DNA from 3 places in the Mesobacillus sp. S13 genome. Region 3 is predicted to be linked to each of the others. Evidence: riboswitches for the same ligand, from Rfam matches in the RefSeq annotation. Region 3 holds a riboswitch; each other region holds the start of a gene.
The links. Region 3 has a riboswitch for thiamine pyrophosphate ahead of tenA (thiaminase II). Riboswitches for the same ligand answer to the same signal wherever they lie in the genome.
Positions count from the first base shown of each region.

Region 1: another riboswitch for thiamine pyrophosphate. It lies ahead of thiT (energy-coupled thiamine transporter ThiT); the one in region 3 lies ahead of tenA (thiaminase II).
Region 2: another riboswitch for thiamine pyrophosphate. It lies ahead of thiM (hydroxyethylthiazole kinase); the one in region 3 lies ahead of tenA (thiaminase II).

Region 1 covers NZ_CP084622.1:1,215,337-1,225,190, forward strand. The annotation lists gene LGO15_RS06145 (GNAT family N-acetyltransferase) at 1-316, opposite strand, end outside; gene LGO15_RS06150 (dicarboxylate/amino acid:cation symporter) at 440-1,714, shown strand; gene LGO15_RS06155 (histidine kinase N-terminal domain-containing protein) at 1,768-2,898, opposite strand; TPP riboswitch at 3,143-3,249, shown strand; gene thiT (energy-coupled thiamine transporter ThiT) at 3,358-3,954, shown strand; gene LGO15_RS06165 (FeoA family protein) at 4,220-4,444, shown strand; gene feoB (ferrous iron transport protein B) at 4,441-6,453, shown strand; gene LGO15_RS06175 (FeoB-associated Cys-rich membrane protein) at 6,475-6,636, shown strand; gene LGO15_RS06180 (helix-turn-helix transcriptional regulator) at 6,792-7,256, shown strand; gene LGO15_RS06185 (universal stress protein) at 7,302-7,820, opposite strand; gene LGO15_RS06190 (transglycosylase domain-containing protein) at 9,004-9,854, shown strand, end outside.
Region 2 covers NZ_CP084622.1:1,005,043-1,014,896, reverse strand. The annotation lists gene thiE (thiamine phosphate synthase) at 1-603, opposite strand, end outside; gene thiD (bifunctional hydroxymethylpyrimidine kinase/phosphomethylpyrimidine kinase) at 600-1,418, opposite strand; gene thiM (hydroxyethylthiazole kinase) at 1,419-2,228, opposite strand; TPP riboswitch at 2,452-2,561, opposite strand; gene LGO15_RS05130 (DUF3951 domain-containing protein) at 2,707-2,844, opposite strand; gene pepT (peptidase T) at 2,971-4,203, shown strand; gene LGO15_RS05120 (LiaG family protein) at 4,435-5,298, shown strand; gene LGO15_RS05115 (sensor histidine kinase) at 5,595-7,328, shown strand; gene LGO15_RS05110 (LytR/AlgR family response regulator transcription factor) at 7,332-8,063, shown strand; gene LGO15_RS05105 (carbon starvation CstA family protein) at 8,226-9,677, shown strand; gene LGO15_RS05100 (hypothetical protein) at 9,680-9,835, shown strand.
Region 3 covers NZ_CP084622.1:4,153,388-4,163,241, reverse strand. The annotation lists gene LGO15_RS21385 (tetratricopeptide repeat protein) at 1-64, shown strand, start outside; gene LGO15_RS21380 (MoeB/ThiF family adenylyltransferase) at 167-1,186, opposite strand; gene LGO15_RS21375 (thiazole synthase) at 1,183-1,950, opposite strand; gene thiS (sulfur carrier protein ThiS) at 1,953-2,156, opposite strand; gene thiO (glycine oxidase ThiO) at 2,171-3,292, opposite strand; gene LGO15_RS21360 (thiamine phosphate synthase) at 3,276-3,902, opposite strand; gene LGO15_RS21355 (energy-coupling factor transporter transmembrane component T family protein) at 4,012-4,812, opposite strand; gene LGO15_RS21350 (ABC transporter ATP-binding protein) at 4,796-6,268, opposite strand; gene LGO15_RS21345 (ECF transporter S component) at 6,283-6,864, opposite strand; gene tenA (thiaminase II) at 6,892-7,581, opposite strand; TPP riboswitch at 7,704-7,812, opposite strand; gene trxB (thioredoxin-disulfide reductase) at 8,158-9,108, shown strand; gene LGO15_RS21330 (NUDIX hydrolase) at 9,602-9,854, shown strand, end outside.

The DNA.
Region 1 (9,854 bases), 1.9 Mb from region 3:
TTCCTTGCAGTTTATCCGATAGATAATAGCCAATGCTTGCCTGCGAGTTGTTCCAGTCAATAGCATGGAGGCTGATACTCCCTGCAAGGATTCCCCTGTATCGAATTCCAAAATGACTGCTGCTCCCTTCTTGATGATTTTTCTGCCACATTTGTATCACTGAAAAAAATTGGCCGGGAGATTGGATTCCGTCAATCCAGGGAAGCCATTTCCGCAAATAGCGGCGGTTTGAATCCACTAGCCAGAACAACTCACCGGCTTCTTGCGGCTCTAATATTCGCAGCTCCAGTTCACGATCAACCTTTAAAGTTAACATAGGAACCTCCTTATGCTTTAAGTTGATGGAAGTATTACCCAATCGACTTCCTCGCGTTTAATTAGAATGAAAGAGGGAATAAAGCTTTACATTCTTTTTTTACACTTTTTTGGGAGGAACCATATGAAACTAACGACTAAGATTTTAATTGGCCTAGGACTTGGCGCGATGACAGGGCTGATCCTCAACATTTTTTCACCCGAATTATTCACTGTTTTAGATAAATTCTTATTCACCCCTCTAGGCAAGATATTCATCAATTTAATCAGTATGCTTGTCGTACCGATTGTCCTATTTTCAATTATTCTCGGTACGGCCGGGTTAGGCGATCCCAAGAAACTTGGCAGGATAGGTTTTAAGACTGTAAGCTTCTTTTTGACGACAACAGCCATAGCCATATCCATTGGTCTTACTCTGGCCTATTTAATCAAACCAGGCTTGATGGGCAATTTTGATACGAGTGGAGCTGAATTCAAGGCTGAAGAGGCTCCGCCGGTAAGTGAAACCTTTTTAAATCTTATTCCAGCTAACCCGTTTGAAGCACTGACAACTGGCAATATGCTGCAAGTTATCGTGTTTGCTCTATTCATCGGGATTGCGTTAACGGCACTAGGTGAAAAGACGAAAGGAATACTGAATCTGATTGAACAAGGAAATGAGATCATGATGTATCTGGTAGGCCTTGTCATGAAGTTTGCTCCGTACGGAACGTTTGGGTTGATTGCGACAGCAATCGGAAGCCAAGGGATCGATGCCATCAAGGCGATGGGTGTATATATGATTGTCGTTGTTCTCGCTCTTGTCGTGCATGCGCTCATCACCTATGGTTCAAGTGTTTATCTCATTGGAAAGAAAAATCCTTTCTGGTTTTTTAAGCAATTCTCTCCGGCAATGGGTGTTGCCTTCAGTACATCGAGCAGTAATGCGACACTGCCGGTATCTATGGAAACAGCACAGAAAAATCTCCGTGTCCCTGAATCGGTCAGCAGCTTCGTGCAGCCTCTTGGAGCAACGATCAACATGGACGGCACAGCAATCATGCAGGGGGTAGCAACTGTATTCATTGCACAGGTTTATGGAGCTGACCTCACAATGGCCGAACTTTTGACAGTAGTCCTTACTGCCGTGCTTGCGAGTATAGGTACCGCAGGAGTTCCAGGTGTTGGATTGATCATGCTGGCAATGGTTCTCCAATCTGTGGGGCTGCCAGTTGAAGGGATTGGCCTGATACTCGGTATCGACCGTTTGCTTGATATGGCTCGCACAGCTGTCAATATTACAGGTGATGCAGCATGTGCTCTCATCGTCTCTGAATCTGAGAAAAAGCATGCGTTAAGCCACGAGACTAGCAAAGTGAAACATGCAGCAGGTGACCGCTCACTTGAATATTCCGATTAAGAAAGAATAGACCCCGCCATTTCCTGGCGGGGTCTCCTTGTTCTAGTACTAGATTAGATTTCGATTCTTGTTAGAGGCAGAAGCATGATGAATGACGTTTTTTCAGGTTCTGATGAACAGGCGAGTATGCCTTTATGCTTTTCGATGATTTCCCGGCATACGAAAAGTCCAAGTCCGGTACCAAGTGTTTTGGTTGTAACGAATGGTTCAAAAATCGTTTTTAACAATTGGTCAGGAATGACTGGACCATTATTTGAAATCTCAATTTTTATATGGGTATCATTCACGAAAAATCCTTTGATTTCGATTTGCGGATCATCACGGTACTGGCTCAGTACATCAATCGCATTAAAGATGATATTGATGAGAACCTGCCTGATTTCATCCGCATAGCCGTACAATTCCATATCTTCGGCTACTTCCTTGATGATCCGGACTTTCGTGTCAAGGATGCTGGGATAAAGAAAGTTTAAAACTTCCTCAATCATCTTATTCAATGAGAAGACAGTTTTTTCTTTTCCAATCAGCTCTTTTTTTGATAGCAGCAAGAATTGTGAAATCCGGAAGTTCAGTTGTTCAAGCTCGCTTGAAATGATATCAAGATACTTCATATCTTGATGTTCAGATCTCAAGAGCTGGATGAAGCCCTGGATGGAAGTCAACGGATTGCGGAATTCATGTATGAAGCTAGAAGTCATTTGGCCGAGAAGCGTCAATCTGTCTTTATGTGTTGAATCGATGAATTGGTTCTTTTCCTCAATGATTTTGTTTTTCTGCTCATTATAATAAGATACGGCGTAATACAAAAAGGTATCAAAACAGTAATTGATCCGATTGATGGCCTCTTGCATTTCAGTCCATTCCATATTCAATTTATGGAGATGTGTGTATACAACGGAGCGTCCGGCATTGACATTGAAGACAAAATCGCCAATGTTAATGTCAGCGCGTACTCGTTCTTCACCTACCATAAAAGCAAGCTCTTGAATATGCTCTTCCAATTCTTCACTTGTTTTAGAAAAAACCGAGAGAATTACTTCATACATTCTCTCAGCGTTTTTGCTTATTTTTTCTTTATATGGATCATCTTCTGAAACGATTATTTTAACAGTCCAGTCGGCTATTAGATTTTCTCTTTCACTAGTCAGGAAGCTAAGCAATCGGTTATCCGTAATTGGCAGCATTTCATTAAGTCCCCCAGTTTTTCATTTCGGTATTAAAGATTCGAGGAAAACCTTAAAAACCCTTTGTCGAATATTAAGAACATCCGCAGAATTGAGTCGAATAGCTAAAAATGTGACAAAAGACCGATGTTTTTAGCAATACTGGATGAGATTTGTCAAATCTGTTCGACATCGACCGAAAAGTTTATCCTAGGACTTGTGATAATTTATTTAAAGTAGTATATTCATAGTGTAGAAACTAAATAATAACCACAAGGGGAGCTGCCAAGTGCAGCTGAGAGTGAGCGGCCGAGTTCTTACCCTTTGAACCTGTTAGTTAATGCTAGCGAAGGAATGTGGATGCGATAGGAAAGCAATCTTGGGAATCCTATATCGGTCCCCGGATTGCTTTTTTTGTTTCTGAAGCAGAAAAGGCGTGTTAGAAACGGACCTCATTCTGAAAAGAAGGAGGAACAAAATATGAAACAAAAACAAACTCTCTTTTTAGTGGAAATTGCCGTATTTTCCGCACTGGCTTATTTGCTGGATTTATTTTCCGGGTTCTTATTTTCAAGAATCTGGCCACAGGGCGGTTCTGTATCGATTGCGATGGTGCCTGTATTCCTGATGGCGTTCCGTTGGGGAATAAAGGGCGGGGCAATAACCGGGCTGTTGTTAGGCCTATTGCAATTCATTCTTGGCTTCTCACAAATTTACCACCCTGTACAGGGATTCATTGATTATTTGGTGGCTTTCACCGTACTTGGGATTGCCGGGATTTTCGCCAGACAGATTAAGGATAGCATCCAAAATGCCGATAAGAAGAAATGGATTGGCTTTATCATTGCTGGTACCTTCATTGGAAGCCTGCTCCGCTTTATTGCTCATTTCTTTTCCGGCTGGATCTTCTTTGGAGTTTGGGCGCCAGAAGGACAGCCAGCGTGGTTATATTCAATTATCTATAATGGCACATATATGATTCCTAGTATGATACTAAGTGCCATCATCATTATACTTGTCATCGGATATGCACCATCGAGGATGGTTAAGTCTGCACCTGTAAGCAATAAAATGTAAGAGAAAAGGGGAGCTGAACAGCTCTTCTTTTTTTATGTGTATACATACATGCATGGGTATTTGAGAAGTGGGAAATCATTCACAATAAAAATATTGTCAATTGTATGGAGTTTGCCTGAAATATAGAGTAAACCCTACTATATAGTGACGAATGTCACAGTGGAAGTTGCTTTGAATTGGTTAAATAAAGATAATCATTCTCATTTAGAAAATATGAAAGCTAAAGAGAGTATAAAAACTAACAAACTAAAAAAAGGTGATGGCTATGCTGGGAAAATTAAAGACTGGTGAAAAAGGCCGGATCATGAATATAGCTAGTGCTGATAAATTTGTCAGAAGAAGGTTGCTTGATTTGGGAATAGCGGAAGGATCTGAAGTGTGCGTGAAATGCATCCTGCCTTTTGGAGGACCTGTCATGGTTGAATCCTGCGGGCAGTGCATCGGCATTCGCCGAAAGGAAGCGCTAAGGATTGAAGTGGAGCGAGTATGATGAACATTGCGCTTATTGGAAACCCAAACACAGGAAAAACTTCATTGTTTAATAACTTAACAGGTTCCTATGAATATGTAGGAAACTGGAGCGGGGTAACGGTCGAAAAGAAAGTCGGTCTCCTTAAAAATGGCAAGGATCAGCTTATTGACCTTCCTGGAGTATATACACTCAATCCACTTTCAAAAGATGAAGGTGTCGTAACGAACTTTTTCTTGAATGAGCCATTTGAAAAACTTCTGAATATCCTGGACGCTTCGCAGTTAAGGCGAAATCTTCATCTTACTATGCAGCTATTGGAATACGGTGCACCAGTCATAATTGGCTTGAATATGCTGGATGTTGCAAAAAGCAGGGGTATTCAAATTGATCCTCATAAACTGTCTGAATCATTGGGTGTAGCAGTAGCTCCTGTGGTTGCAAGGACAGGTAAAGGGTGTAATGACCTTGCACAGATAGTGACTGGCGAGGCCGCAGGCAGTGGGAAAGCAAATTTCATCTATTATGGTAAAGCGATTGAAGCGGGTATCCTGGAGCTTGAGAACAAACTGGCCGGAAAAACACAACACCCGGTTCGCTGGCTTGCACTTCAGTTGTTTGAAGGAAATCCATATGTGAAAAGCTATCTGGCAACAATTTTGCCACAGAATGAGATTGACACATTGATTCACCATGTTTCTATAGCCGAACAGCAAAATACGGGCAGCAAACAAGCACTTGACGAGATAATTCACCGGAAGCGCAGTGAAGCAATCGATAAAATAGTATCTGCAGCAACAACCAGAACGGATAATAAAAAGGTTCCATTGACCGAGAAGGTTGACATGATCGTCACGAATAAATTTCTTGGCATCCCGATTTTCCTTATTTTGATGTACGTGATGTTCATGCTTACCTTTGACTGGCTTGGCTTCCCGCTGTCTGACGCATTGGATTCACTTCTGTCCGGACCAGTAACAACTGGGATTACAGCAGCACTGTCTGCAGCCGGTGCTTCATCATTCATCAAAGACCTGGTTCTTGATGGGATCGTAGCTGGGGTAGGGGGAGTCCTCGTCTTCGTACCGCAAATCTTCATATTGTTCTTTTTCATCTCCTTGCTGGAAGATTCAGGTTACATGGCCCGTGTCGCGCTGGTCATGGACCGCTTAATGGAATCGGTTGGCTTGAACGGTAAGGCCTTCATTCCGATGATGATCGGATTTGGCTGTAATGTACCTGGAATCATGGCAGCAAGGACCATCGAAACGCCAAAGGAAAGGCTGATGACCATTCTGTTGACACCGCTTATGTCCTGTTCTGCAAGGCTCCCAGTTTACGCTTTGTTTGTCGGGGCGTTCTTCCTGGAACATAAAGCAGCTGTGGTTTTAAGTTTGTATGTATTGGGAGTAGTGATCGCGCTTATTCTGGCAAAGGTATTCTCGGAGACACTTTTGAAAGGTGAAACGTCTGTATTCGTCATCGAACTCCCTCCTTACAGGCTTCCGCAGGCGAGAGCACTTTGGAGAAGCACATGGGATAAGGGAAAGGGATTCGTGAAGAAGGCAGGAACCTTCATTTTTGCCGGATCTGTCCTAATCTGGATGCTTGCTTACGCAGGTCCGGAAGGCGTGAATGTCAGCATGGATGACAGCTATCTAGCGCTGCTTGGAGGCATTTTCGCACCGATGTTCGCTCCTATTGGCTTTGGGACATGGCAGGCGAGTGCATCCTTATTCACCGGGTTTCTTGCAAAAGAATCAATCATTTCAACGATGAACATCATTTACTTCGTCCCTGATGAGGCAAGTCTGCAAGGTTTGCTTGCTGCTCATTACACACCCTTAGCCGCATACAGCTTCATGGTCTTTATCCTGCTGTACATTCCTTGTTTGGCAACTACTGCAACGATTTACAAGGAAACCGGTTCGAAACGCTGGACCGCTTTTTCAATCTTTTATGCCCTGGTTATCGCCTATCTGTTGTCTCTGACCATTTATCAAGGCGGCATGCTCTTTGGATTAAGCTAAGCAGGGAAGGAGGAAGGATTCATGATCGCAAACATCTTAATAGGCGGAGCCATATTCGGATATGCCGGCTGGGCCTTCTACCGATTCATCAAGAAAGCCAAGGAAGGGAAATGCGCTGCCTGCTCCATCAAAAGCTCCTGCTCAAGCAACTGCAGCGTCAGTGAGGAAAGACAGGCCAAATAAATTAAAAGGAGTGCAGATTCGTTACTGCATTCCTTTTTGCTTCTTAAAATAAAGTAGCTGCTTTTATATTTACATAGCCGAAAATAAAAAATATTTTTAATTCAAACTTATTTGGTGTAAAATTACACTAAAAGCAATTCAAAGGAATGATGCGGATGACAAGGGATGAAATCATAAGCAGGGTATCCGAAAAAGTGAGGGTACTTCGGGCCGAAGTTGGATATACACAAGATAAAATGGCTGATATCATTGGAATTTCCAAAAAGACGTTAGTCCAGATTGAAAAAGGCAGGGCTCAGGCTGGCTGGTCGACAGTCGTGGCCATAGCTGCCCTTTTCAGGGAAACAGAGACCATCCAGTTTTTGTTCGGAAATGAACCACTCGAAGTCCTTGAAACGATTGCCCATGAAGGCACAGATTATCGAAAAGAGAAAACATTGGGCGGCAAAGTCTGGTGGCGAGAAGTAACAAGGATTGGCGGATTCGTCATGCAGCAAAACATCCTCAGCCAGCATTACAGGATTCTGGATCACGATGATTTCCGGATTTTCAGCAGCTTCGAAGAAAAGGAAACATTGGAGCGGTTAGAAGAAATCGCAGCTGAAGCGTTGAACGAGTAATTCAAGAGGATAGAATGGAAAAAGCAGCCGGCGGGCTGCTTTTTTTTATTTCGCGATAAGCACATGGCAATGAGCGTTATTGGCAATTTTTTGACTTGCTCCGCCAAGAAGCTTACGCTTGATTCCTTCATTGCCGGACTGCCCAATGATAATCAAATCAGCATTTACACTATTGGCGTAATCCACAATACTCTCGGAAGGACTTCCTTCCAGGATGGAGTATTCAGTGTCGATATTGAGTGCATCCAGTTCCGCCTTTGCGTTATTGAAGGCTTTTTCAGAGCTGTGGGTAATGATAGAATGCTCTGTTTTTTCAAGTGCACCCTGCTCCATAGCCAGCGGTGGAACCTGGATTCCATCAGCAGGAAAATTGTTGATTGGCAGATGCTCAATAGGACGCTCATTCGTTTCCACCACTTCGCTTTTCACCTTTTCTTCAAAAACATGTCCAACATACAATTTGACGCCCTCTTTATTAGCCGTAAATTCCTTTGCCAATTGCAAGGCCTTCTTGCCTCCATCAGAATCATCGTAAGCAAGTACAATGTTTTTTATTCCAGCCATATAGATCAACCTCCAATATTAATACTTCTTATAGTTTAATACCCACTTTTAAAAAAGAACTAACTCATCCTAAAAATTTCCGAATCGATTTGGTACTCCTCATAAATGGGTGGATATTAGAGGTAGAGAGCTTGGTATTCGGTCAATATGCCTTTTATAAGTATGAGATTTTGTCTAAAGTGCCACCATGTTCGGACAAAATTACGTCCCAAGCAAGAGATTTTGTCTGAAGTGCCACCATGTTCGGACAAAATCATGTCATAAGCATAAGGTTTTGTCTGAAGTGCCACCGTGTTCGGACAAAATCATGTCATAAGCATAAGGTTTTGTCTGAAGTGCCACCGTGTTCGGACAAAATCAAGTCACAAGCATAAGGTTTTGTCTGAAGTGTCACCGTATTCGGACAAAATTACGTCCCAAGCAAGAGATTTTGACTGAAGTCCCACCATGTTCGGACAAAATCACGTCCCAAGCATAAGGTTTTGTCTGAAGTGTCACCGTATTCGGACAAAATTACGTCCCAAGCAAGAGATTTTGTCTGAAGTCCCACCCTGTTCGGACAAAATCACGTCCCAAGCATAAGATTTTGTCTGAAGTCCCACCGTGTTCGGACAAAATCATGTCCCAAACGTGAAATTTTGTCTGAAGTGCCACCATGTTCGGACAAAATCATGTCCCAAGCAAGAGATTTTGTCTGAAGTGCCACCGTGTTCGGACAAAATTACGTCCCAAGCAAGAAATTTTGTCTGAAGTGCCACCGTGTTCGGACAAAATCACGTCCCAAGCAAGAGATTTTGTCTGAAGTGCCACCATGTTCGGACAAAATCACGTCCCAAGCAAGAGAAGTTGTCTAAAGTGCCATCGTGTTCGGACAAAACAACGTATTAATCAAGGGTTTTTATCCGATGAGAATCTTTGTGAGATGAGATTGTTACCTCAACCTCGCCTCTGCACTAGGATTTTAATCAGGAGTCCCCAAAACCAGAAAACGAGAGTATATTCATTGGCCCTCTTGCTTGCTTATATGTCTTTTTTCCTCATAATTAGGCAATTTGTGTTAATGACTTTTAAAAATGGGTAAAAGAAAGTGTCATATTTATAAACTATTTTTAAAAGGTTGGGGTGCTCAGTGAGCAAAAATTCAATATTTACAAGTTTTCTAAGAGGCTGGAAAAGACTGCATATGAATCAGGTGCTGGTATTGTCAGTTTCGACAGCGGTACTGGCATTCTTGAGTTTTTTTCACGTATATTCTGAGGGGGCTGACATTAGCGCATTGAATGATGATATGGCACAGTCAACAGTCATCTATGATGCGAATGGTGAAGTCGCCAGCAAGATTTCGGCACTGAAAAATGAGGGAATCAAAATAGAGGATGTGCCGGATCATGTCAAAAATGCCGTCATCGCGATAGAAGACCACCGTTTTTATGAACACGATGGGGTAGACCTGGTGGGAATATCACGGGCATTCGTCCAGAATGTTAAAGCAGGCAGCATTGTCGAAGGTGGAAGTACAATTACGCAGCAATTGACAAAAAATGCTTTGTTATCGAGCGAAAAGACTTATAAGAGGAAGCTCGAAGAATTTTTTATGGCGAGAGAGATTGAAAAGCAATATTCCAAAGATGATATCATGCAAATGTACTTGAACCGAATTTATTTTGGTAATGGTTCGTGGGGAATTAAAAGGGCTGCTATGGGTTACTTTGGAAAGGACGTTAAAGATCTTTCCATCAGCGAAGCAGCCATGCTTGCTGGCTTGATCAAGGCGCCGTCTGCACTTGATCCCAATAGGAATTATGAAGAAGCGATTGAAAGAAGGAATCTTGTCCTTCAAATGATGAAAACACATGGCTTCATTAAGGAAGAAGAATATAAACAGGCAGTAGCCGAAAAGATTGTCCTGAATGAAGATGGAGCAGATCCATTGCGCGGGAAGTATCCATATTATGTAGATCACGTCATTGATGAAGCAATTAAGAAATACGGTCTGACACAGGAAGAAGTTTTGACAGGCGGATTGCAAATCTA
Region 2 (9,854 bases), 1.7 Mb from region 3:
ATCTTCAGCTTGGCTGATCGCTGTGATCACTGATACTCCATCCGCACCGGCAGCCATTACGGCCCCTGAATTGTCCGCGTTGATACCGCCGATCCCGACAATCGGTACGCCAAAGTTTTTTAGCTGCTCTAGAAATACTGTTCCCTGCACTGCTCTTGTATCCTTCTTTGTTGCAGTTGGAAAAATCGGCCCAACCCCAAAATAATCCGCACCTGCAAGCTTTGCTTTTTCAGCTTCCTCCAGATTGTGTACAGAAACTCCAAGTATCTTATTTCCAATTTTTCTGCGGACCTGAGCAGTGTCCTCATCCTCCTGGCCGATATGAACACCATCCGCATCAAGCTCGAGGGCAAGTTCAATATCATCGTTCACAATGAAGGGAATGCCATTGCCCTGGCAGAGTCTTTGTAATTTCTTGCCCAGCTCCAGCTTTTCAATTTTCTCTAGACAGCCTTCTCCTTTTTCACGGTACTGAAAAATCGTGATGCCCCCGCGAATCGCTTCTTCAAGCACTTTAACAGGATCCTTAAAACAATTCGTGCTGCCAGCAATAAAATAAAGCTTCAGCATGCTTCTCATTTGTTCAGGACTGATTCTTGTCATGAGCTGACCCCACTTTCCATTTGCATATTGTAGGCCCAATGGTTGGTAGGTCCATGTCCATTCCCGATAGGCAGCGGGTTGGCGATGGCAGCCTGGATGAACTCCTTTGCCACAGAAACTCCTTCTTGAACCGAAGCCCCTTTCGCCAGCTGTGCCGTAATCGCAGCGGAAAAAGTACAACCCGTACCATGGGTGTTTTTCGTACTGATTCTTGGAGAGGAAAAAAAGGTGAAATCCCTGCCGTCGAACAGGACATCAACAGATTGAACCGCCTCCTCATCATGTCCGCCTTTTATCACCACATTTTTCGCGCCAAGCTCATGGATTCGTTTTGCGGCTTCTTTTTTCTCATCCATGCTGTTAATTGACATGCCTGTTAAAACTTCAGCTTCAGGAATATTCGGAGTGATGATGAGACAGAGTGGAAGCAAATGTTTTTTCAGAGCTGAAACAGCCTGCTGCTGAAGCAGTGAAGCTCCACCTTTTGCGATCATGACTGGATCGATCACGACCCTTTCCCAGCGGAACTCCTTTATTTTTCCAGCGACCGCTTCAATGATTTCCGCGTTAAAAAGCATCCCTGTCTTTATGGCATCTGTCCCAATGTCCTCTCCAACCGATTGGATTTGTTTCGCCACAGCCTCTGCGGTCATTGGAAAAACTCCCTGCACACCAAGAGTGTTTTGCGCTGTTACTGCTGTCAATGCGGACATTCCGTATACACCCAGCTCCTGGAACGTTTTCAGGTCTGCCTGGATTCCGGCTCCTCCTCCGCTGTCCGATCCTGCGATTGTCAATGCTTTGTTCATCTTCATTTACCTCCTTTTATCAAAAGAACACTTATTGTAAATTTCCTCAGCATCCAAAAGGTACAGCTGATTCAGGAGCTCCACTTGAAATCTTCCCGGTCCAAGCATGGCGCTTTTATCAGCGGCAGCCTCGGCTGCTACTCCATATATGACCAGTGCAGCAGTTGCTGCTTTGAGAAAATCCTTTTCCACTGCTGTGAATGCCCCAATAACTGATGTCAGCAGACATCCAGTGCCTGTCACCTTCGTAAGGATGGGGTGTCCATTGTGGACGACAAACGTTGATTTCCCATCTGTAATAACATCTTCTTTCCCTGTCAAAGCCACAATCGTGTTCAATTTTTGAGCAGCTGATTCAGCCAGTTCGATTACATCCCTATCTGATTCTCCGGCATCAACACCTCGTATGCTCCAGGTTTCACCGGCAACATTCGCTATTTCCGCAGCATTTCCCCTGATAATCGAAATCTTTAATTCTTGCATCAGCCTTCTTGCTGTTTCGGTCCGATAAGCAGTCGCCCCCGCGCCCACTGGGTCAAGAATGACTGGTACTCCATGTTTATTTGCGGCACTCCCTGCAAGCAGCATCGACTCTACAACTTCCGGGCGCAATGTTCCGATGTTCAGTACAAGGCTCCCCGCCATGCCTGCCATATCGGCAACTTCCTCGTGTGCATAGGCCATCACGGGAGATGCGCCTAACGCCAGCAGTCCATTAGCCGTAAAATTGGTGACCACAACATTGGTGATATTATGTACAAGCGGATTCTCACTCCTGACTTTTTCTAGCAAGCCAGCAATCTCTCTTTTTTCCATCCTGATCCCTCCTTGAAATAACACGCAAGCGCCTTGGTCAGCCCCGACAAGCGCTGGAGGGGCGACCGGTGAAGTCGTTCTTTGACTTCATTGGGCGGACCGAAGCGACTCGAGGGGCTAGGCGCTGGAGCTGGACAATTCTCGAAGTAGAAAATATACTTTCTTATCTCAAAATAAAAAGCCAGATCCATAAATGGACCTGGCTTAAAAGCAAAGTAAGAAAACTTCTCTCACACTACTTTCCTACGCTGGTATTACCCAGATCAGGTCCGAAGGGTTAAAAGACTTAGCGTCTTCCTCTCAGCCCGCAGCAGGGCACCCCTAGTAGTACATCGATATTCATTTGTCTTTATCCTAGCCTTAACTCTTATATATGTAAAGTGAAAAGTACATATTCAGCCATTTTTCCAGTCTGATTGATTTTTCAGAGAAGCTTGAGATATTTTTGATTGTGATTGACTCTTTCACATAAACAGGATCAATCCTCTTTCTTTTTCCCTTCCGTGAGGTCGTCAAATGGGGTGTAGTTATTGCTTGGCATTTTCCCTGACCGTATCATTTTAAAAATCGAATAAAACACCACAAACAGCACAATAGCCGTAAACACGTAACCCATCTTTCCCAGCCTCCTTTTCTATATATTATACTCACAAAAAATGGAATTTTCATTCTTTTTAAAATGGTGTTCCAGTCGATCTGTGCTAATATGAAAATATACATAGTAAATAGGAGATGACAGGAAATGAAAAACGAGATTATCGAAAGATTTACCTCATATGTAAAAGTGGATACTCAATCGGATGAAAGCAGTGAAACCACCCCATCGACAGCAGGACAGCTAACGCTTGCCAATATGCTGGTCGAAGAGTTGAAAACAATCGGCATGGAGGAAGTCAGTATTGACGACCATGGTTATGTGATGGCCACCCTTCCTGCCAATACGGATAAAAATGTGCCAACGATCGGTTTCCTCGCTCATGTTGATACAGCAACTGATTTTACCGGCAAAAATGTAAATCCACAGATTGTTGAAAACTTCGATGGCAATCAGATTGTCCTGAACATGGAACAGAATATCATCCTGTCTCCTGCTGATTTTCCGGAGCTGCCTCAGTATAAAGGACATACCCTGATCACCACTGACGGAACGACGCTGCTTGGAGCTGACAATAAAGCTGGAATCGCCGAAATCATGACAGCGATGGCTTATTTGATTCAGCATCCGGAAATCAAGCATGGTAAGATTCGTGTTGCATTCACACCAGATGAGGAAATTGGCAGAGGCCCTCATAAGTTCGATGTTGAAGCTTTCAATGCGAAGTTCGCTTATACTATCGATGGCGGACCGCTTGGCGAGCTGGAGTATGAAAGCTTTAACGCAGCAAGCGCGAAGGTGACTTTTAAAGGCAAGAACGTCCACCCGGGAACAGCAAAAGGAAAAATGGTGAACTCAGCCAAAATCGCCATGGATTTCAACAGCAAGATTCCTGCAGAAGAAGCACCGGAACACACCGAGGGATATGAAGGCTTTTTCCATCTTAGCTCGATCAACGGTGATGTCGAGGAAACAACGCTTCACTATATCATCCGAGATTTTGACGGTGACAGCTTCCAGGCACGCAAGGACTTGATGCAGAAGATCACCAATGAATTGAGACTGACTTATGGCGAGACCCGCATTGATCTTGAAATGAGTGACCAGTATTACAATATGAAGGATAAAATCGAACCGGTGAAGGAAATTGTCGATATCGCCTATGAAGCAATGGAAAACCTCGGCATCAAACCGATCGTCAAACCGATCCGCGGCGGTACAGACGGTTCACAGCTAAGCTATATGGGACTGCCAACACCGAATATTTTTACAGGCGGAGAAAACTTCCATGGAAGGTTCGAATATATCTCTGTTGATAACATGATGAAATCAGTCGAAACCATTGTAGAAATAGCTAAACTTTTTGAAGCAAAGTCCTAACCTTAAATCAACCAGAAGTCAGATTCCCAAGCAGTACGGAATCCGGCTTCTTTGTTCATGCTCATTTGGCTTTCTTAATCTAATTTTTTCTGAAGTCTTCTCGAAAAGAGAAGCGGCCTATTCTAAAATACGCCTCAGGTCCTATCGAGATTTAAATCGGAGGTGCATTGGGGTTCAGAGCGAATCCCCTTATTCTGGATATAGAAGGAAACTTGAGAGGAGTTTTTATAAATGAAACGGATTTTAGTTATTTTCCTGGTGATTACCGGGGCCTATATTGGATGGAATTATTTGTTCGATGGGAGCGGATTGAACTTTGCACAAGCGGAAGATGCTGTGAAGGTAACCAATGATACGGATAAAATCAGTATTGATGTATCAAGCGTCGAGACGGTGATTGTGCCAGAGGACCGCGATGATGTCCGCGCCGAGTTGGAAGGGGAAGGAACGGTCAAAGTTCAGGAACACGGTGATGAAATAAAGGTTTCTGTTAAACGGAAAGGCTTTTTCTGGTTCAACTGGTTTGAGATGGATAAGACGACTATGACAGTTTATATCCCTGAAGATTATGAAAAGGATATGGACATCGAGCTCGGTTCAGGGAAGATTGTTTTTAAAGGTGAATCTGCCGACAACCCTATGAAGCTAAGAGATCTTTCACTCAATATCGGTTCGGGAAGGGCCACATTGGAGAATTTCGATGTTGAAACATTGGTAAACCAGAGCTCATCAGGCGAGGTTGAAATGAACTCGATCGAGGCTCAATCCGGTTCATTTGATGTCAGCTCCGGAAGCGTTAATGTCAAAAACTATTCTGGCAAGGTTGATGCTGATGTTTCATCTGGCAAGCTGGAAATCCAGATGGACCAGTTGTTGGATGATGTCAGCCTGGACGTCAGCTCCGGCTATATCGGATTGGATCTGCCTGAAGATGCAGGCTTTACATTGAATGGAAAAGTAAGCAGCGGGAACATATCAAGCGATTTTCCGCTTCAGAACAAAGAACAATCTGACAACCGCCTGCGCGGCAAACACGGAAGCGGCAAATTCGAAATCAATGCTGATGTATCTAGCGGGAATATTAATATAAAGTAGAACTTTATAGAGGTGGCGAACTGGAAAAAACAAGCTTGAATTTCCAGTTCGCTATATTAATAAAAAAGTCGCTATAATAATCAGAAAGTCGCTATAAAAATCAAAAACTCGCTATAAAAATAAGTTCTTCGCTATAATTCACTTTCTTCCACCCTATTGGTAGAAGCGAAATGGGGATTCCAAAGCCTGGCAGCAACATGCCAGGCTTATTTTCATATAAAACTCAGACAATGTGTCTTTGTTTTTCATGATCATTCATTTAAAATAAGTGCAAACACTTCCTGAGGAGCAATATTATGTTCGAATTACTCATTACGATGCTGGAGCGGCTTGGCATCATCGTGACGATTGCTTTCATTTTAACGAGGTTCCGTTTCTTCAGGGGATTGATTTACCATGATTCCCTGAACCGGCGCCAGCAATATTTTGCCATTCTATTCTTTGGTTTTTTCGGGATTATTGGTACATATTCCGGGATGAGTTTTTCAACGGATAATCTCCAGTTCAACCCCTGGGCAGCTGATTTGGCTTCGGATGAAGCCATTGCTAATTCCCGTGTCATCGGGATTGTAATTGCCGGGATGCTTGGCGGCTACAAGGTTGGTATTGGTGCCGGCCTTATTGCGGGTCTGCATCGGTTCACGCTCGGCGGATTCACTGCTCTTGCGTGCGGACTTGCGGCAATCGTGGCTGGAATCATCGCGGGCCGTTTTCAGAAGAAGAAAAATAATATCAACCTAAGAACCGCCTTCCTGGTCGGGGCGATTGCCGAAAGTGTTCAAATGCTGATTATCCTATTGATTGCCAAGCCTTATGTACAAGCTCAAACTCTCGTTGAAATAATCGGTGTTCCGATGATCATCGCAAATGGGCTGGGGTCTGCTCTATTTTTAATGGTAATCAAGAATGTGGTTTCCGAGGAGGAAAAGACTGGAGCGATGCTAGCGCAAAAAACGCTGAGGATTGCCGACCAGACACTCGCCTACTTGCGCAAGGGCATCAATCAGGATTCAGCGCAGGCAGTATGCCAGATTTTACACAACGAAGTACAGACTAGCGCGGTGGCAATCACCAACCAATATGAAATCCTTGCCCATATTGGTCTTGCTGATGACCATCACCGCTCAACAAGCCCTATCCAGACCCAGATTACAAGGGATGTGCTGAAAAGCGGAAAACTGGTCGTCGCCAATGATGAAACGATCCACTGCCGCGAGCAAAGCTGTCCGCTTGGCGCAGCAGTGATTGCTCCATTGAAACTGCGCGAGGAAAATATAGGCACGCTGAAGTTTTATTTTAAATCGGAAAAGGAAATTACCGATGTCGTCATTGAACTGATATCCGGGCTCAGCAATCTGCTCAGCAACCAGCTCGAAATCGCTGAAGCCGATAAGGCCTATCAGCTTGCAAAGGAAGCTGAGGTTAAGGCCCTTCAGGCTCAGATCAGTCCTCATTTTTTATTCAATACAATGAATGTCATCACCTCACTGATCAGGATTGATCCGGCAAAAGCACGGATGCTTCTTGTCTCTCTATCTCATTTCCTGAGACAAAATTTAAATGCAACTACCGTGTCAATGACGACTCTTGAGCAGGAATTGGCTCACGTGAAAGCCTATCTATCCATTGAAGAGACGCGGTTTGTAGAAAAGCTGCGGGTTACCTACGATATAGAGGAGGACGCTTTGCCTGTAAAAATCCCGCCGCTGACGCTGCAGCCAATAGTAGAAAATGCCGTAAAACATGGAATTAAGGATATGGATCATGACTGCCAAATTCATATAGCCATTCGTAAAGGGATTAAAAGCACGATTGTAACAGTGAACGATAATGGGCAGGGAATGAACCAGGAACGGATTAATCTGCTAGGCAAACAAATAATAGATTCTGAAACAGGAAGCGGAATCGCGCTTTTTAATGTAAATAGAAGACTTACGATGAACTTTGGGGAAGATGCCTCATTGCGGATTGATAGTGAGCCTGGAAAAGGCACGAAGGTTTCCTTTACGATTCCACAAGCGGAGGAATGATTGATGGATAAGATGATACGTACTCTGATCGTTGATGATGAATTATACAGCCGGGATGAACTGAAGCATTTATTGCAATCCTTCCCCTCCATCCAGGTTGTTGGAGAAGCGGAGTCAGGTGAAGCTGCAGTCATGAAAGCTTTGCAGTTTTATCCTGATGTCGTCTTCCTGGATGTTGAAATGCCAAAAATGAATGGAATGGAAGCGGCGAAAGCGTTGATGGAATTCAAAAAAACGCCGCTGATTGTGTTTGCAACGGCCTATCCGCAATTTGCTGCCGAGGCTTTCAGATATGAAGCTGTCGATTACTTGCTTAAACCGTATGACGAGAATCAGCTGAAAGAAACGATCCTTAGGATTGAGAAACATTTTCTGATGCCAGCTGAACAAGAGTCTGCCAAGCAGACTGGCAAGCTTGCCGTTGAAGGGGATGGCGAGATTTTTTATCTGGATCCGAAGGATATCCTCTACATATCGAGAGAAGAAAAATACTCAAAAATCATCACGAAAACAAAGGAATACGAAACAAGGATTCCTTTAAAAGATCTGGAAGCCCGGCTTACAGCATACTCCTTTTTCCGGATTCATAAAAGCTATATTGTGAATCTGGATTATGTCACCCGCCTTACACCATGGTTCAATGGCGCCTATCAACTGGAAATTGAAGGCAGGGAGGAAATGCTGTCAGTCAGCCGGAATTATGTAAAGTCACTGAGGACTCAGCTGGAATTATAAGTACTCATTAAAGCATCTTAAGGGTGCTTTTTTGCATTTCAATCGACATATTTTGCACTTCAGGCTCATTTTCCTGCATCTTGTTCACAAAACAGCCACAATTCCACCTTCTCTATTATACTTAATGAAAACGCATACAATTTTCTTTTGAGGAGGTTTCATATGTATACCTTTCTAGCTGGTATTGCACTTTTAATTGTTGGTTATTTTACGTATGGAAAGTTTGTTGAAAAGGTTTTTGGAGTGAACGAAGGTCGTAACACTCCGGCTTATACACATAAGGATGACGTTGACTATGTGCCAATGTCCACAGCAAAGAACTCTTTGATCCAGCTTCTTAATATCGCTGGTGTTGGACCTATTTTCGGGCCGATCATGGGAGCACTTTACGGACCGGTTGCTTTCCTTTGGATCGTTCTTGGCGCTATCTTCGCTGGTGCTGTCCACGATTACCTTACAGGTATGATTTCAATCCGTAACCGAGGCGCACACCTTCCTGAACTTGCAGGAAAATTCCTGGGTAAATTCATGAAGCATGTCGTTAATGCATTTGCGATTCTTCTTTTATTATTAGTTGGAACCGTTTTCGTCACAGCTCCGGCTGGCTTGCTTCATACATTGATGGACGGAAAGGTAACAATGGGAATCATCATTGCAGCAATCTTTGTTTACTATATTTTAGCGACATTGCTTCCTGTTGATAAAATCATTGGCCGCTTCTACCCGATCTTTGGGGCATTGCTGTTGATCAGTGCAGTCGGAGTAGGTGCAATGCTTGTTATCACGGGAGCACCGATTCCTGAATTATCACTAACGAATTTCCATCCTGGTAATGCAGCGATTTTCCCGCTATTGTTCTTAACAATTTCTTGCGGTGCGCTGTCAGGTTTCCATGCAACACAAACGCCGATCATTTCACGTACAACGCAAAATGAAAAGAATGGCCGCAAAATTTTCTACGGCATGATGATCGCTGAAGGTGTCATCGCAATGATCTGGGCTGCTGCGGCAATGAGCTTATTCGATGGCTACAACGGCTTGAACGACATGCTTGCTAACGGCGGACCTGCTGCAATAGTAAGTGAAGCTTCAACATTGATGCTTGGTGCAATCGGCGGTACACTTGCTGTACTTGGTGTAATCGTACTTCCGATCACTTCTGGTGATACTGCTTTCCGAAGCGCGCGTATGATCATCGCTGATTACTTCAATTTTTCACAGAAGAAAATCACTAGCCGTCTTTGGATTGCTGTTCCATTATTCGTGATCTCTTTCGCTTTGACAAAAATTGATTTCACGCTTCTCTGGAGATACTTCTCCTGGGCTAACCAATCAACAGCGGTCATCGCGCTTTGGGTCGGTGCCATGTACCTGTTCATCGCCAAGAAGAACTACTGGATCGCGATGATTCCTGGTATGTTCATGACAGCAGCTACAACTTCCTATATCCTTAATGCCCAAATCGGATTCGGCCAATCACTGACAGTATCCAATATCGGAGCATTAATTGTCACAGCTGTCATCACGGTCATTTTCTTCAACGCTGCCAAGAAAGCTCGGGCAAAAAATATCCCGCTTGAAGAGGATATCTCCAGCTATAACCAGGTGGCGTAACGATGAGCGGATGCTGCAGTCCGGAATACCGCAAATCAGTCAATGAGAAGGAAAGCCAGGTTAATGAAAAAGGGAAAGAGCAGCTTCCCTTTTTCACAAAAATTATCATTGTCCTTATTACAGCAGGCGGGTTTTTAGCAGCCTTCCTGGCATATTAATAAGACAATACCAGGTGCA
Region 3 (9,854 bases):
ATCAACTCTGACCAAATATATAAATTTGGCAAACGAGTTTCTTCACGAGGAAGACAGCATTTAATTTTAAAGCTAACCCATCTATCTAATAGAAGGGTTAGCTTTTTTTATGTAAAAAGTGTCATTGCCCGATATGGCAATGACACTGCATTCTGAGTTATGTTTATTAGCCTAGGAAACGATGGTAAAGTGTTTTTGCTTCGGAAATGTCTTTGATTCCATGGACGAACACCCTTCCATCCTTGAAAACAACCAATCTCGCTGAATCGACTGGAAAAGACAGCAGAAACGGATTGCGCTGCGTCTTGATTCCTTGTGCGGCCAGCGTCCTCTCCAAATGGTCGAGATTCCTTACCTGATTGGCCCCTGGCCTGATTTGGACCGTGTCCCTTCCGCAGAGGACGGCAGCCTTTGTCTGGTTGTCATAAGAGAGGAACGGGTATGTTTGGTCTTCCCCGCACGAAGGGCAGGATGCCTTTTTCAGGGAAGAGACGTTGATTGTTCGATACTGATTGTTCCATACATCGAATGAGACAAGTTTATTTCGCAGAGAATCGAAGTCACCTGTCAGGATTTTGAGCGCTTCCGCTGATTGGTGCGCGACAACCATCTGAATGGCAGGCTGGATCACACCGGCTGTATCACAGGTGGCTCCTCCCAATGGAATTGTCTCCAATAAACAGTTGAGGCATGGGGTCGTCCCGGGCAGAATCGTGAAGCTCAAGCCATAGCTCCCGACACAGCCTCCATAAATCCAGGGAATCTTATACTTTTGCGATATATCATTGATCAACAGGCGGATATCAAAGTTATCCGTCGCATCGATGATTAAATCCACACCATCGGTCAATTGTTCCAGCTCCTGGACGCCGACATCCACTACATGGGGGATGATTTCAACATCCGAATTAATGGCCCTTAGCCTTCTGGCTGATGCCACTGCTTTTGGCATTCTATCCAGTGCATCTTCTTCACAATAAAGCTGCTGCCGTTGAAGGTTGCTCCATTCCACATAATCCCTGTCGGCAATTGTCAGTTTGCCAATTCCTGCCCTGGTGAGGAGTTCGGCGTTTGCCGCGCCTAGAGCGCCTGCGCCGATCATTAAGACATGCTTGCTCCGAAGTCTTTCCTGGCCTTCTTTGCCGATTGGCGCAAATAATTCCTGGCGGGAGTACCTGCTGGTCAACTAAAGATCATCCCTTCAGCAGGGCTGCTGGCGGAAGCGTAATGCTTTTTCGGCATTCTTCCGGCCTCGAAACCAAATCTGCCCGCTTCTACTGCTAGCTTCATAGCTTTAGCCATTTTTACCGGATCATTCGCTGAAGAGACGGCAGTATTCAGCAAGACACCATCCGCTCCGAGTTCCATGGAAGCAGCAGCATCTGCCGGACTGCCAATCCCGGCGTCGACAATCACCGGTACGGTTGCCTGCTCAATGATGAATTTCAGATAAAGAGGGTTGATGATTCCCTGTCCAGAGCCGATTGGCGAGGCGCAAGGCATGACGGCATGGCAGCCGAGCTCCTGCAGCTTCCTTGCCAGAACAACATCGTCTGACGTGTAAGGCAGAACGATGAATCCTTCATTTAATAGAATTTCTGAAGCTCTTAGTGTCTCGACCGGGTCAGGGAGGAGGGTTTTGTCACAGCCGATGACTTCAACCTTCACCATATCACAGAGACCCGAGGCCTTGGAAAGTCTCGCAATCCGGACAGCTTCCTCTGCGGTCTTAGCTCCTGCTGTGTTTGGAAGGAGCTTGTATTTCTTTAAATCTAGCTGTTCGAGAAAATTGGGCTGGTTTGCCTCGAAGATATTCATGCGCCGAACAGCAAAAGTAAGCACCTCTGTGCCGGATTCCTCTACAGCTTTCCTTTGGATATCAAAGTCTGGGTATTTCCCGGTCCCGAGCAATAAACGGGAGTTGAATTCGTATGGTCCAATTTTTAGCATGATCATCCGCCTCCTACAAAATGTACAATTTCAATTCGGTCACCATCGGACAGCCTGGTATCCTGATGGGCACTTTTTTCTAAAATAGCTTCATTTAATTCGACGATTAAAACTTTTTCTTCAAGCTGAAAATAGTTTAATAGTTCTGAAGCAGTTTTAATTTGGCTGGGAATGTTCATCCTTTCCCCGTTTATAATCAGCTCCATGACTAATTCTCCTTTCATGCTCTTACGCTCTCAGTAATCCGTGACAGCCGGAAGGGTCCAGAATCCTTCGTTTTCCCATCCAGCAAATCCGCCATCAGTTCCCCGGTTGCAGGGGACAACAAAATCCCATTCCGAAAATGCCCGGCTGCAATAAATAAATTACGGCATGATGGATGCTCCCCCAAAAAAGGCAAGCCGTCTTCGGAAAGGGGCCGAATCCCGGTCCACGCCCGCTCCATTTCGGAATCGGCAATGCCGGGCACAAGGAGCTTTGCTTTTTCCATAAGGGTGGAGATTCCATCTACTGTGACTCTTTCATCAAAGGTATTCGGCTTTACTGTTGCACCGACAATAAGCCTCCCGGATTTCTTTGGGACGATATAGCATCCATGAGAAAAAATAGTTCCCTTGATGAGCGGCTTATCTGTAAGCACGGAAAAGCACTCTCCTTTTACAGGAGAAATTGGCAGGGAAAGACCGGTTTTCTCTGTTAAAAAGGGGCTCCATGCGCCTGTTGCGACCACGACTGAATCTGCATAAACAGGACCATGGTCGGTTTTTACGCCCAATATTTTTTCATTCTCAATGATCAAATCATTAACACTCGTAAACTCGTAAAACTCTACGCCGTTCACCATCGCTGCTTTTGCGAAGGCAATGGTCAACTCACGCGCATCCACCTGGCCGTCTTCCGGGATGAACATGGCTCCAAGCAGGCTGCTTGAAACATTTGGCTCCCATTCCATTAATTCTTCAATGGCCAGCCATTCTGCTTTCTCACCAGATCTTGTCTGAAACTCTATTAATGCTTTTAAGTCAAAGGCTTCCTTTTCGGTTGCAGCCACCCTGTACATGCCTTTATTCTGTAAGCCGACATGGACACCCGAAAGCTCTTCAAGCTCTCTTGCCAATACAGGGAACATGGCTCGGCTTTTTCTGGCGAATTGGAATAAGGGCCCATCATCGGTAAGCTCTGTTTGAGCTCCCAAAATCCCGGCTGCTGCGCCGGATGCTTTGCCAGCCAGCCGTCCTTTTTCTATGACGGCGACACTTCGTCCTCGTTTTGATAATTGATAGGCAATCGAACTGCCATTGATGCCGCCGCCAATTATGATGGCATCATAAGTCTTTTTCATGCAGAGTACCTCCTTGCTTGATTTTTTGTGAATAGCACCAAGCGGCATGAACGGGATCATTGGATTGAAGGATTCCTGACATCACAGCTGCTCCGTCTGCCCCGGCCGATATTGCCGACTCGACGTTTCTAGGCTTAATGCCGCCAATGACAATAACGGGAATATCCACAATTTCTTTTATCGCTGTCAGTTCGTGAAGGCCTTTCCCCGGCAGGCCCTCTTTTGACTGAGTCTCAAAAATATGGCCATAAAGAAGAAAGTCTGCACCTTCTCTTACTGCCTCAAGGGCATCACTGTATGAATGAACGGAACAGCCAGCCCTGATTCCCGGGAATTGTTGTTTGACAAGGGCGATTGGAAGGCTATGATAGGCGAGCTGGACGCAGGTGTTATATGACCAGGCGACATCGGCTCGATCATTGACAACGATTTTTTCGGAAGGTATTCCTTTATTAAGAAGCATTTCGACTCCCGCGGCGATTTCCTTTGCAGTGAGCTTTTTTTCACGCAAATGAAATCTGTCAATGAATGGGTTGATTTTCCCGGCAATGTCGGCAAATGCTTTTAATGTGAGCTTTCCGTCTGATATGACATGCAGTTGTTTTTTCATTATTCACCTTTCTCAAGGCCAGCATTGGTGTTCATGGAACCTGCAGCATTCGGAGGCTGGCTTGTTTTTTTAGTAATTAAAGCAGCATGACGGGAAACTTATCATGGTGTCATAATGACCGGACATCGACTGCAGGGAAAAGCGGATAATGTCCGGAAATGTAAAAGACAAGCGACAGAATTATGGCGAAGTAAGCTATGAAAAGCAGGTCGTACCTGGAAAAGCCTATTTCATAGTAATAGGTGCGCTTTCTGCTTTGTGTGAACCGTTTTGATTCCATTGCCACCGCGATTCTGTATGCGCGGCGTATGCTTTGGGAAAGCAGGGGAATGGAATAGCCTTTGATGGATGATAAAATTCCTCCAACCGTATAGGTATTCTGGATTCCTCTGACCGTCCTTGCATATCTGATGGTGGCTACCTCTTCAATCATGATTGGGATCAACCGGATGCCTGCCATGAAGCTGTATGCATATTTTGGGTTCAGCTTCAGCTGCTGCATCAAGGAGTAGAACAGCAGGACCGGACTGGTCGTCAGCGCGAAGGTGAGTCCAAGCATCGCATAGACGAGTGCCCTGAAACCCAGGTGTATTCCCCTAAAAAGACTTTCCTGTGTGATATGGATCAAGCCCCATTTAAATAGGGTCAATTCTCCCTTCCCGAACAAGATCATCGACGAAGAAGTCGATAGGAAAATCAGCAGAAATGGAATAGAGAAAAGCAGAATCCGCTTAAAAGGATGACCTGTAAAAAAGAGAAACAATAGTGCAGGTCCCAAAGTGAAGAGGATCATCACGTTCAGGTTATGGATGAACAGGACAGCAAAAAACAGGCATGCGACTCCCAATAGTTTCACGCTGGGGTTGATTTTATGAAGCCAGGTCACTTTATTGTCAAATTGAATATGCATGGCTGGCCTCCGCTGAAATTGCCATTTCTTCTTCTATCTTTTTGTTATTAACCATCACTTCACCGTCAATGACATCCCATACCTTTGTGGCAAAGTGCTCGATTATGTGCTTATCATGGGTGGCCATGATAATGATGTGCCCGCTTTTTCGGTAACTTTCTAAAAGTTCAAGCAGGGCAAATGTATTTTTTGAATCCTGGCCAAAAGTCGGTTCATCAAGAAGAAGGATGGCAGGATTCTGGGCAAGAGCTGTCGCAACGCTAAGGCGGCGCTTTTGACCCATCGATAACTGGTACGGATGAAGAATTTTTTGGTCTGAGAGATTGAACAGCATCAACAGCTCGGTAACCTTTTTCTCAATGGTTTCTTGTTCATCATGTTTTTGCCGGAAAGTTAACGCGAGCTCCTCAAAAACTGTATTCGCAACGAATTGAAGTTCAGGATTTTGAAAAACAAAACCAGCCTCGCTCGAAATGTCCTTATTCCGCCGAATATTCCGTCCGTTTACTTGATAGGTCCCGTCCGTTTTCAGCAGTTGGATGAGCGACAAAAGCAATGTACTTTTGCCGGCTCCGTTTTTGCCAGCTACCGCAATCCAGTCGCCAGACTTCGCTTCAGCATGCTTGATCTTGATTTTGGTTTCTTTATGCCGGAAACTTATAAAGTTTTTTAAAAATACTTCCTTCTTAAGTTGGAAATCTGGCTTGCTTGAAATGGATGAAGGTGCTCTGTACTGATCCCATACTCCCGGGAACCAGATTCCATTTTTAAGGAATTCATTTCTGCAGGAAATAAAAACGGACTCGGGGTTGCCATCGGCAATAATGGTTCCTGCTGCATCAAACACAATGATCCGGTCAATAAAGTCGATAACGTGTTCAATCTTATGCTCTACGATGATCACTGTCTTATCAGTGGATATGGTTTTTACCGTTTCCCAGATCATCTTTGTCCCTTCTGGATCGAGCATCGCGGTAGGCTCGTCAAAGAACAGGACCTCTGGATCAAGGGCAAGAACAGATGCAATGGCCAACCGCTGTTTCATACCCCCGGAAAAGGTATTGATCCTGGAATGGTGGTCCTTAAGATCAAGACCTACAAGCGACAAAAGTTCGTCAATCCTTTTGGGCATTTGTTTTCTGGGAACATTCATGTTTTCCAATACAAAAGCAATTTCCTCATCCGCATATGGCATACAAAACTGGGTGTCTGGATCCTGGAAGACAAACCCCCAGGATTCAGGATGAATACTGCTTTCGAATTTAATCGGCACATCAACGGAATTTGGGATCAGCCCCGAAAGTGCCTGTAACAGAGTCGACTTGCCACATCCTGAAGGACCAAGCAGGAGCACTTTTTCTCCTTTTTCAAATGATATGGATAGGTCCTTGAAGAGAAGGTCTTTCGTGCCAGGAAACTTCAATCTCAGCTTCTTAAATGAAGATATTATTGGCATCCAATCACCCCTGTTTATTGGTTCAATGAATCGAAGTCATCTTGAGAAGCTGGTCTAAGGATATTTGCAACTCCTGTCCGCTCCAGCGCTTTTGCAATCCCCAGTGCCAGCAGGCCGGAGAACAGAATGGACCCTGCAGTCCTCATGGCAATTAATAATGCGAGGTTCCACGCGGCCAGGTCTTCGATATACCCTTTGTAAAAGTCCATCATCAATGAGCCTGCGCATGCTGCAATACTGGCAAGGCTGACAACAATCACTCCAGAACGTTTATAGCCAAAAGCCATCAAAACCAACTCCGCAAACAATCCCTGGACAAAGCCGTAGATCAATACCTCAAGTCCAAATTCAGAACCCATCAGGAATTCCCCGGATGAAGCGGCTACCTCGGCAAGAAGAGCAACGCCAGGTTTTCGGATAACCAGAAAAGCGACTATTGCAGCGATGAACCACATTCCATAGATGAATTGATCTAGATGGAGCCCTAGCGGCTTGAGCGCGTAGTACAGTGGCCCCCAAATTTTATAGATAATCCCGAACGCAATTGAAATCACGACAGTAACTAAAATATCTGTCAGTTTTAATCCTTTTGACATTTTTCATCTCCCCTTCTGATCTCCAGCTTACTGGACGATTGTTTTTTCGTTGTTTACCGACCAGCCTTCAAGTGTCCAGGCCATTTCCCAGAACCTAAGCTCGTAATGGCTGCTGTAGATAAAATGCTGCTTCATTCTTTCTCTTTCTTTATCGGAAGCACTTTCGGCAATGGCATCAAGGAGGGTGAGCTGCTCGTTTACAAGCTCGCTGAACCAATCGCTTCCATACGCAGCGATCCATTCCTGGTAAATAGGAGTTGCAGGCGATGCATGCTTCAGCTGTTCTCCAATTTCGTAATAAATCCAGTAGCAGGGAAGGATGGCGGCAATGATTTCCCCAAGGCTGCCGGAAGCAGCTACACGGTAAAGATGGGAGGTATACGCATAGGCTGTAGGCGCTGGTCTGAAGTTTTCAAGTTCTTCCTTAGTGACACCGAGCTGACCTATGAATTGTTCATGCAAGCCAAGCTCAGCCTGGTATGTACCCTGCGCATGGGCCGCCATTTTTGCTGTAGTTGATAATTCCTCGGCTCTTGAGGCGGCAATGGCCTGGATGCGCGCAAAATGTGAAAGGTAATAAGAATCCTGCAAGACATAATAACGGAAGTTTTCAAGCGGTAAAGTTCCCTTTGCGATTCCTTGCACGAATGGATGGTCCAAGTTTGCTTCCCAAATTTCCCTTGCTTCTTGACGGATCAACTGTGTAAAAGTAGACATAACAACCTCCTGATAAGTAATTTTTCAACATCCTTATGGTGAAGAATGCTGTTTTTTCCAATAAAAAAGCCACTTTCTGCAGGCAGAAAGTGGCTGTATTGGCAGCAAGATAAAAGCATGATGCTCCAGATACTCCACTTCCCTACGCTGGTATGATCCAGATCAGGTTCAAAGGGTCTTAAAGTTTCACTTTAATCTCAGCCTTAACGAAAGGCTCCCCTAGCGGTAAAACAATTCTATTATTAATCTTATTTTCTGTAAATTATCATATCATCCTTCACAAAATTGTCAATATTGAAGCTGGCATCAAAATTCACAAATAAGCTCTTGCATAACAAGAAGGGATGATTCGTTGGATTTTTGGGTTGAAGTTTGTACTATTTAGCAATAAGACGGGATTTATGAATTTTGTATACATTAAAGGGTATAAGAATAAGTGTATGTCAATTCCGTGAACTTAAGCATATTTTTGGACTATGATACAGTTGTTTTATAGGATATGTTTAGGCAGGAAATACTAATTATGGTATGAAACCGAAATTTAACGGATTATGATATTCAAAGGAGTTGTACACCATGTCAGAAGAGAAAATTTATGACGTCATTATCATCGGAGCTGGACCAGCTGGGATGACGGCAGCTGTTTATACATCACGTGCGAACTTGTCTACATTGATGCTAGAGCGCGGGGTGCCAGGCGGACAAATGGCCAATACAGAAGAAGTGGAAAACTACCCGGGATTTGACCACATTCTTGGACCTGAGCTATCGACTAAAATGTTCGACCACGCGAAAAAGTTCGGTGCGGAATATGCTTACGGCGATGTAAAAGAAGTCATCGACGGCAAAGAATATAAAACAATCAAGGCTGGCAACAAGGAATACAAAGCGCGCTCCATCATCATCTCTGCAGGAGCGGAGTACAAAAAGCTTGGCGTTCCTGGCGAGCAGGAGTTAGGCGGCCGCGGTGTATCTTACTGTGCGGTTTGTGATGGCGCATTTTTCAAAAATAAAGAACTTGTTGTGGTCGGCGGCGGAGACTCAGCGGTAGAAGAAGGCGTGTACTTGACTCGCTTCGCTTCAAAAGTGACAATCGTTCACCGCCGTGACGAGCTTCGTGCCCAAAAAATCCTTCAGGACCGTGCATTTGCCAATGACAAAATTGATTTTATTTGGAATCATACAGTCAAGCAGATCAACGATAAAGATGGCAAGGTCGGCAGCGTGACCCTTGTTTCAACACAGGACGGCGCTGAGCAGGAATTCGTGGCAGATGGCGTATTCATCTACATCGGAATGGTTCCTTTGACAAAGCCGTTCGAAAGCCTCGGCATCACGAACAGCAATGGCTATATCGAAACGAACGAGCGTATGGAAACGAAAGTGCCTGGCATCTTCGCAGCTGGCGACATCCGTGAAAAAACGCTACGCCAGATCGTTACAGCTACAGGCGATGGCAGTATCGCGGCGCAAAACGCACAGCACTATGTAGAAGAATTGGTTGAAGAATTGAAAGCAAACGCATAATATAGACGCCAAGCCCGCTGGATCACATCAGCGGGTTTTTTTCAAGCTTATGGTAAAAACAGCATGTCTCGGCATAAATTAACAAAACGTAATTATTTATTAATTCTACTGTAACAGTAGTGAAACAATCATGGGGTATTATAGGAATAGAAATTGACCCCCTTTTAAAAATATAATCCTTTGACGGCACAGGTTATCCTGTGCTCTTTTTTTTGCAAAAAAGTGAAACAGGCTTTTTCAAAGGATTATAACACCATATCCATGCTAAAATTCTTATTCAATGTTCCTCATCATTCTTTAACAAAAATATCATCTTTGTATTCATTGTGGCGAAAAACTAAAAATAGTATAATGGAAAGAATAAAAGTTCGGCTATCTTACATGATTGTTTTTTCGTAAAAGCTGATTTTGGATGTTGTTTGGACTCTGAAACAGCTTGGATCATGAAAACGTTAACGTGCCTATTGCACGCACATATAAAGAGGTGGATTGGATGCAGCGAGTGACGAATTGTGTTTTAGTAAAAGATGAAAAAATTTTACTGCTGCAAAAGCCGCGCCGAAATTGGTGGGTGGCTCCAGGCGGAAAAATGGAACCAGGAGAAACCGTGAAGGATTCGTGTGTCAGGGAATTCCGTGAAGAAACAGGGATCTATCTTCGCAATCCTCAAATCAAAGGGATTTTTACATTTGTCATCAAGGAAGATGATCAAGTCGTATCGGAATGGATGATGTTCACGTTTTACG